DNA from 2 places in the Lutibacter sp. TH_r2 genome. Region 2 is predicted to be linked to the other one. Evidence: riboswitches for the same ligand, from Rfam matches in the RefSeq annotation. Region 2 holds a riboswitch; the other holds the start of a gene.
What was found. A riboswitch is a leader RNA that binds a small molecule or an ion and turns the genes downstream of it on or off. The one in region 2 is predicted to bind cobalamin.

Region 1 (4,221 bases), on a different contig from region 2:
TCTATTTCACTTTTTAAATCTTTACCTTTCTGAATCAAGCGGTTCATATTAAGCGTAATAACATTTATAGAACCAGTTGCAACACCACCAGCTCCTAGTGAGTAACTAAATGTATTGTCACTAATTTCATTACGTAACCTACAACACGATGCTAAACTATCTGCATTTTCAGATTGGTAAATAAAAAACGAATTCCCTTCACTCAATTCTTCAGCACACATATTGGCAAAATCATTATCAACTGGTTTTCCATCTTTTACTAACATAGCTGCAGTAACAACTGGAAAAGTTAACACTGCTTTTTCACGTTCAGCATTAAACCATTTCATAAAAAATTGCTGTGTTTTTTTTAAATGTTCCCAACTAGGTTTAGACATGTCAGGAAACACAAAATCTCCAAACATACTATTAAAATACGCTTCATCATATAATGAAATATTCCAAAAAACAGATTGGTAACCTCTGGCTGCCGCTGGTTGATTTATAGCATACACCGCATGCTGTAAATGATTTGAAACTAATTTACCGTTTGTTTCTAAATAATTATCTCCATAATCTTTACGTGCAAAATAATCGAAATACATCAAAAACTCCACAGTAGCTAAAGCGCCAGCAAATTGAGAGCTAATTGCAAAAACTAAATTCACAAATTCTCCGCAAAAACTCTCTAAATGCTGTGGTGCTTTGCTTTCTCCTCCAAGTTTTGTTAATCCATCAAACAAAAAAGGATACATACTTATTGATACACAATAGGGTTTTAATGAAGTTTCATCGTGTACATATATTTCATGATTTTCAATCTGGCGGATATATTCTTGTGATAAATCCTCTCCAAACAATTCACTTATTTTATTTTTAACCAAACTTCTATTTACCTGAATATTAATATCTTTATTCAATTCAGCTTCCATAGTTGCAATGTTTTTTGAAGTTACATTTGCGTTGGCATCAACAGCTGAACCATCTGCGGCATTATTTGAATTAATATAATTTTGAATGAAATTAATTTTTTTTGCAAGCTGTTTTTCAGATAATCTAATCATAGTTTAATTTTTTTTAAATAATTGGTTTAATAGTTGATTGGTTTTAACTTCTCTAAATTGTTGATTGGTTTTTGGAGAATCTAAACCGCCTAATTCTTCAATCCATGGTCCTGTTTTTATCCAAGTTAAATGTTGAGTTATTGAATTAGAAATTGATAGTTCTCCTGAATATAAACAAGTTGTAAAATTTTGAGATTGTGCTATTTTTAAATAGTTAATTAATTCTTTCTCATGCCATTCTCCTCCCATAAACAAAATACAAGTTGCTAAATTTTTATACTTTTTTAAAGTTTTTCTATACAACTCTTCTGATAATAACTTTCCATTATTCATATTCCATAAGTAACTAGAATGACAGCCTTTACAGTTTAATTTACAACCACAAATAGAAAAACAGATGCTAATTTCACCCGGAACTTCTTGCATGGTTATTGTTAAATCAGAATAATTCATTTTTATAAAAATTACATATACAACATCACATGGTTTAAAACCAAGTGAATTGAACAATTACTAAATATTGCTTTCTATAATTTATTTCAACAAAATCTTTCTCCCGAAGATTTTATTTCTTGTTGAACTCTGGCAGGTCTTCTGACTTACTTTAGTTTTACGCCTTCCCGTAACTTAATATTGACAGTGGCAAAAGATGTAAAACAGTACTTTAAAGCTTACAGCTGCGGGAACAGTTATGGATTCTCACCATATTCCCTTTTAATCCTACAACAATTTGTTGTAGCGGAACCAAATTCATTTTCAAATTTATAAAGATTTTGAACTCGAAATAAAGTGGACAAATTAATCTTATTAACGAGTTATAAACAAAATTGAAAAACCTGAATTAAATAATTACTTTTGCGCTATGATTAATTTTATAGAAAAACTGCCTAAAGCAGAATTACATTTACATATTGAAGGTACTTTTGAACCTGAATTAATGTTTGAAATTGCTAAAAGAAACAACATTAAAATTCCTTATAACTCTATTGAAGAAATTAAAGAAGCCTATAAATTTAGCTGCTTACAAGATTTTTTAGATATTTATTACCAAGGTGCAAATGTTTTAATTACTGAAAAAGATTTTTACGATTTAACCTATAGCTATTTAGAAAAATGTGCCGAGCAAAATGTATTACATACAGAAATTATGTTCGATCCACAAACACATACACAACGCGGTGTTAAATTTGAAACTGTAATAAATGGAATTTCAAAAGCTTGTAAGGATGCTGAAAAAAACTTGAATGTTTCTTCATTATTAATTATGAGTTATTTACGCCATTTAAGTGAAGAAGATGCATTTAAAACTTTGGAACAATCACTACCTTTTAAAAATAAAATTACGGCTGTAGGTTTAGACTCTTCTGAAAAAGGAAATCCTCCATCAAAATTTATAAAAGTTTTTGAAGCTTCTATAAAAGAAGGATATATTCCTGTAGCTCATGCTGGTGAAGAAGGTGATGCAGATTACGTTTGGGAAGCAATAGATTTACTAGGCATTAAACGTATAGATCACGGAAATAACTGCTTGCAAGATGAAAATTTAGTGGCTGATATTATTGAAAGAGATTTAGCTTTAACTGTTTGTCCATTATCAAATACTGCACTAAAAGTTGTTGAAGATTTAAAAGATCATCCTTTAAAAAATATGCTAAAAAAAGGACTAAAAGCAACCATAAACTCTGATGATCCTGCATATTTTGGTGGACAAGTAAATCAGAACTTTATTGAAATTCAAAAAGCATTAGATTTAACTAAAGAGGAAATTTATGAACTTGCTAAAAATTCTTTTCAATATTCTTTAGCTTCAGATGCTAAAAAAGAAGCATTTATAAAACAATTAGAAATTTACTACAACAACAATAAGTAAAAATAAGGTTCGTTATAGTTCAAAACATATATTATGAGAAATTTTTGCTTAACAGCAATCGTATTATTATTTATTTCAACTTCGGTATTTAGCCAAGCAACCAAAAAATTTATAGATACAGGTTCTGTTGAAAATCAGTTTGAATATTTATTTAATAAATCTAATAAATATCAACAATATAAAGTAGTTCCTTCAACTTGGATATTAAAACTGAAAAAAAATGTATCTGATTCATTAAAAGTTTCAGAAAATGAAATTATAGTCAACTATAAAACAATAAGCTCGCAAAAAAGTAAAATTGATAGTTTAACTACAGCTATTGCAAGTGCAAAAGAAACTGTAACTAGTTTAACAAATGAAAATCAAAGTATTTCACTTTTAGGTCTTCAAATAAAAAAAGGACTTTTTAAAACAATTATGTTCTCTATTATTGGAGGTTTAATTGCGTTATTAATTATTTTTATTGGTAGATTTAAGCAAAGTAATTCAATTACCAAAGAAGTTAAAGATAGATTGAAAGAGACTGAAGAAGAATTTGAAAATCATAGAAAAACTGCTCTTGAACGTGAACAAAAAGTACGTAGACAGTTACAAGATGAACTGAACAAGCAAAAAAAAGAGTAACTTTAGACTTTAACTAAAAACAATCAATTATGAAAAAAAACATGGGTTCTGCAGACAAAATAATTAGAGTTATTATAGCAATTGTTATAGCAGTTCTATATTTTACTGGAACAATATCAGGAACTGTGGGTATAATTGCATTAATAATTGGTGGTGTATTTTTATTTACCAGTGTTATTAGTAATTGTCCCTTATATTCTATTTTTGGAATAAATACTTGTAAAGTTCCTAAAAAATAAAACTTAAAAAAAAAGCCTGCTAAAATTTAGCAGGCTTTTTTTTACATTTCTTTCTTAAATTTTACTCTCCAGAATACACTACAAAATTTCGAGGTGTTTCATATAAAGTAATAGTAATTTCTAGTTTAGCATCAATTTTGGAACGTAATTTATTCCAAATAATTACTGCAATATTTTCAGCAGTTGGATTTAACGTTTTAAATTCTTCAACTTCTTCATTTAAATTTTTATGATCAAATTTTTCCTCAATTTCAGTTTCAATAAGTTGTTTTAAAACTTTCATATCCATTACAAAACCTGTTTCTGGATGAATCTCACCTTTTACAGCTACAATCAACTCATAATTATGCCCATGATAATTAGGGTTGGCACATTTACCAAAAACAGTTGCATTTCTAGCATCTGTCCATTCAGCGTTGTACAATCTATGAGCTGCATTAAAATG
Region 2 (4,221 bases):
TTTGAATAATTTTATAATCTGCACCAACATTTCCAATATTGAAATACGGAACAGTATAACTATCTATATTATCGGTTGTTGTATATACTTCACCATTAAATAAATGTTGATAAAATGCACTAATTCTTTTAAAAGAATACCCTAAAGAAGCATTCATTAAATGCTTTGGCACATAGGTTAAGTAATTATCATTTTCTTTATCTTTTGCTATTGTGTAGCTATAATTTAAATTGAAACTAAAGTTGTGATTTTTAATATTCTTATTAAAATCAGCAGTAAACTCAATTCCTTTATTTTCCGTTTTATCCAAATTAATTGGCACCCAAATTCCAGGTCTTTCCGGATCTCCACTTGGTGTCCAAACAATTTTATCTTCAGAGTCGATATAGAAAAATCCTACATCTAATTTTAAATTATTTATATTATATACAAACCCTATTTCACTTTGTACAGAAGTTTCTGGTATTAAATCTTCATTTCCTTGTCCTGGCCAATACAAATCGTTATACGTTGGTACTCTGTAGTTTTTAGAACCATTAATTCTAACTAAAATATTTTTAAAAGTTTTAATATCAGCTCCTAAAGCAAAAATTAAAGGTACATTGTAATCCGAATTAAAATCTTTTCTAATTTTAGCGTTTATATTTATTAAATTACTAAGGCCTTGTGTGTATATAATTGATTGAGAAAATTGTCTTCTATTTTTTTCTTCAATCTGGTCTGTTTTTCCAAAAGCAGATTCATATTCAGAAAAAGTTTCAACACTTGAATTTTTAGCTATCTTATAATTAAAATCATATTTAAAAATATATCTTTTAGACTTTCCAAAGTTATAACTACTACTATTTTTATCTATGTAATATCTGTATTCTTGTTTTAAAAATGCAGCTTTTAAAGTATGTGAAAATTGATTTTTATGATAGTTATATGTTACTACATTTCGTAAATTATAATCTTTATATTTTTCTTTTGCCGCTGAAGGATTTGGTAAAGTTCCCGAAAACTCTCGTTCACCTGTGTAATTTGAAGAATATAAACTTAACTTACTGAAATTAGATAACTTATAAGCTAAACTTAAATTAAAACTTAAATTGTCAAAGGCACCATTTTCGTTTTTTAAATCGGTTCCTAACCACTCATAATCATTATCAGATATATTGTATGAAACTCCAAATTTAACAGCCAATTTTTCACTTCCATAAGAAAATTTGTACAAATTATTAAAGGTATTATAACTTCCAACTGAAGAGACAATTTGATTTTTTAATCCAGTATTAAAAGTTAATTGATTGTTTAAATGAACCGTACCACCTATTGCTCCCGAACCAAATTCAATACTTCCTCCACCACTTCTAACATCTATATTGTCAGTTAAATTAACCGATAATGAATTAAATCCTGTTTGTCCGTTATTTAATGAATTTATATTAATTCCGTTCCATACAACAGCTGTATTCGAAGCACTTGTTCCTCTAAAACTAGCAGAACTTGTTCCTCCTGCTCCATATTCTTTTAAATAAATTGGAGAATTAAATCTTAATAAATTAGTGAAAGACTCTGTGTTTTTAATAATTATAGAATCGGAAAGTGTTAGTACTTTATAACCTTTAGAGTACTTTTTTAGCTTTGCGCCACTAAGGTTCACAACTTCTAATTGTTGAACACTATCTAACTGTCCAAAAATTTGAATTGAAACTATTAAAAATAAAATACTGAATTTAAATTTCACCTTAAAAACTTTTTCACCCGAAAGTTTATTAATACTCACTTTTTTAGTTACGGCAGGTCTCCTGGCTTGCGTATTGTTAATTCCTTCCCATTCTAAAATTTGAACAGTGGACAAAGTTTTTAACAACCACCTTAAAGGCTAAGCTTACAGTTGCGGGTACAGCTTCGGAGTTTAACCGAATTCCCTTTTCACGCTATTATATAATAATATAATAAAGAACCATAATCTGTGGCAAAAGTAATTATTTAAGATGAATTAGTGTCTTTATTTTTTAAAAATATTACATTTGCTAAAATTTTAAAAAAAATCCTTTTTCTTTGATGTGATAATTATGTCAACAATAAAAAAATTATGAAAAAAATACAACCTACCTTTTATTTAATTTTATTGTTAACTATATTTTCTTGCAATACTAATTCAGAAAAAAAAATTACAAACAATAGCAAATCAGTTATAAAATATGCAAAAGGATTTGATATTGTAAAAACTGGAGACCAAACCAATTTAATTATAAAATCTCCATTTCCTGATGCTAAAGAAAAAACCATTTATAAAATAGTTTCAGAAAAGTCATCTAATATTAATGAAATTCAAACACCTTTAAACTCTATAGTAGTTACTAGTACAACTCATATTCCTGTATTAGAATTATTAAATGTTGAAAATAAATTAGTTGGGTTTCCAAATACAAATTTTATTTCTTCAAAAAAAACACGTGATTTAATTGATAAAAATGTAGTTAAAGATTTAGGGCATCCAGACCACATTAATACTGAAAGTCTATTAGAATTAAAACCTGATATAGTTATGGGATTTTCAGTAAATGGAAATACTAAAATGTTTTCAACTATCGAAAAAATTGGTATCCCTGTTATTTTTAATGGTGCTTGGTTAGAAGAAACTCCTCTTGGAAGAGCTGAATGGATTAAACTATTTGGAATTTTATTTGATAAAGAAAAACTAGCAGATAGTGTTTTTACTAAAATTGAAAAAAGTTATTTAGAGGCCAAAAAAATAGCTTTAAATTCTAAAACAAAACCTTCCGTTATTTGTGGTGGTTTATATAGAGATGTTTGGTATATGCCTGCTGGAAATAGTTTTGAAGCTACTTTTTTAAAAGATGCAAACACTAATTATTTATGGAAAAATAGTAGTGGAACAGGAAGTCTATCATTAAATGTAGAAAATGTATTTGATAAAGGTCAAACTGCAGAGTTTTGGTTTTCTCCAGGAATGTACAAAACTAAAAATGATCTTGAAAAAAGCAACCATATTTCTTCTAAAATGGATGCTTTTAAAAATAACTCTATCTTTTCATATAATAATACTCAAGGTGAAACTGGTGGAATAATTTATTTTGAACTATCACCTATTAGACCAGATTTAGTTCTAAAAGATTTAATAAAAATTACTCACCCTGATTTATTGCCTAATTATAATCTTACGTTTTATAAAAAATTAAATTAAAAATTATGAAAAGATTACGCCCTAAATCTAATATTGATGAGCTTTGCTACCCATATATTTATGAAGAATCTTTATTATGTGATTATGAGATTTTAACTGATGATTTAACTCGAACGGTTGGATGGGCTATTAATGATTTAGGTGTTTTAAGAAAACAATTTCCAAAAAGTATCGAATTAAAAAAACTAGAGGAAGAATTAAATTGGATTCTTCCATTGTGTTATCATTTAAACGGTTCTATTAGAGGTGAATTGGCTATTACAGAAGAAGATCACCATCAACTATTAAAAAACTATCGAAGTTTTAAAACCATTACTGAAAAATCTATTTCTGGCTTTGTTTTACCTGGTGGAAAATCTCCTGTAGGAATTTTAAACAAATGTTCTTCTATGTGTAAACAAGCAATTAGATTAATGGTTAAAATACATAACGAAGAACAAAAAGAAGTTTCAGATATTTTACCAAAATTTGCTAATTTATTATGTAATTATTTTTTTACTTCAACAGTGTTAATAAACCAAGTTACTGGTTTTAAAGAAACTCCATTTATAAGTAAAAGTTACAAGTAATTTTTTTTAAAATAAAGCAGTTTGCCCATCATTATCTTTTGAATTAGAATCTTCAGAATCATCAACAACTTCTTCGTCATTCACTTCAACATTATCAACAATAGGTGGTTCATATGGTAAAGGCTCTAACCTATTTACTGTTCTTATTTTTTCTGTAGTTAACTGATTACCGAGCGCTTTAATTCCTTTAACAGCTATAAACTCTTCTAAATTAATTTCCATATCTTCTAAACTACGTTTTGAAAATACAATTTCAACCATTGGTCTATAATCTGTAGAAACAATTTCTAATTGTGATTTTGGATGTTCCGATATAAACAATTCTTCTTTATTTGGATTGTCAATCATAAAACGTTTTATATAGTAACGTTCTTTTTCACCATCAAAATAAATTGCAGAAATTGGCTTTTCAGGTTCCCACTTTTCAAGAACAATCATATCACTATCAAAATGTGT

Region 1: it holds a riboswitch for cobalamin, as region 2 does, so the genes downstream of both, nrdG (anaerobic ribonucleoside-triphosphate reductase activating protein) here and R3X25_RS09635 (TonB-dependent receptor plug domain-containing protein) in region 2, are expected to answer to the same signal.

The regions. Positions count from the first base shown of each region.
Region 1 is NZ_JAWMPV010000004.1:228,034-232,254, forward strand. Features, by position in the region: gene nrdD (anaerobic ribonucleoside-triphosphate reductase) at 1-1,043, opposite strand, end outside; gene nrdG (anaerobic ribonucleoside-triphosphate reductase activating protein) at 1,047-1,496, opposite strand; cobalamin riboswitch at 1,610-1,807, opposite strand; gene R3X25_RS12750 (adenosine deaminase) at 1,906-2,913, shown strand; gene R3X25_RS12755 (hypothetical protein) at 2,947-3,537, shown strand; gene R3X25_RS12760 (DUF2892 domain-containing protein) at 3,567-3,776, shown strand; gene R3X25_RS12765 (6-pyruvoyl trahydropterin synthase family protein) at 3,838-4,221, opposite strand, start outside.
Region 2 is NZ_JAWMPV010000002.1:506,405-510,625, reverse strand. Features, by position in the region: gene R3X25_RS09635 (TonB-dependent receptor plug domain-containing protein) at 1-1,768, opposite strand, end outside; cobalamin riboswitch at 1,763-1,968, opposite strand; gene R3X25_RS09630 (ABC transporter substrate-binding protein) at 2,081-3,196, shown strand; gene R3X25_RS09625 (hypothetical protein) at 3,202-3,765, shown strand; gene R3X25_RS09620 (DNA gyrase/topoisomerase IV subunit A) at 3,772-4,221, opposite strand, start outside.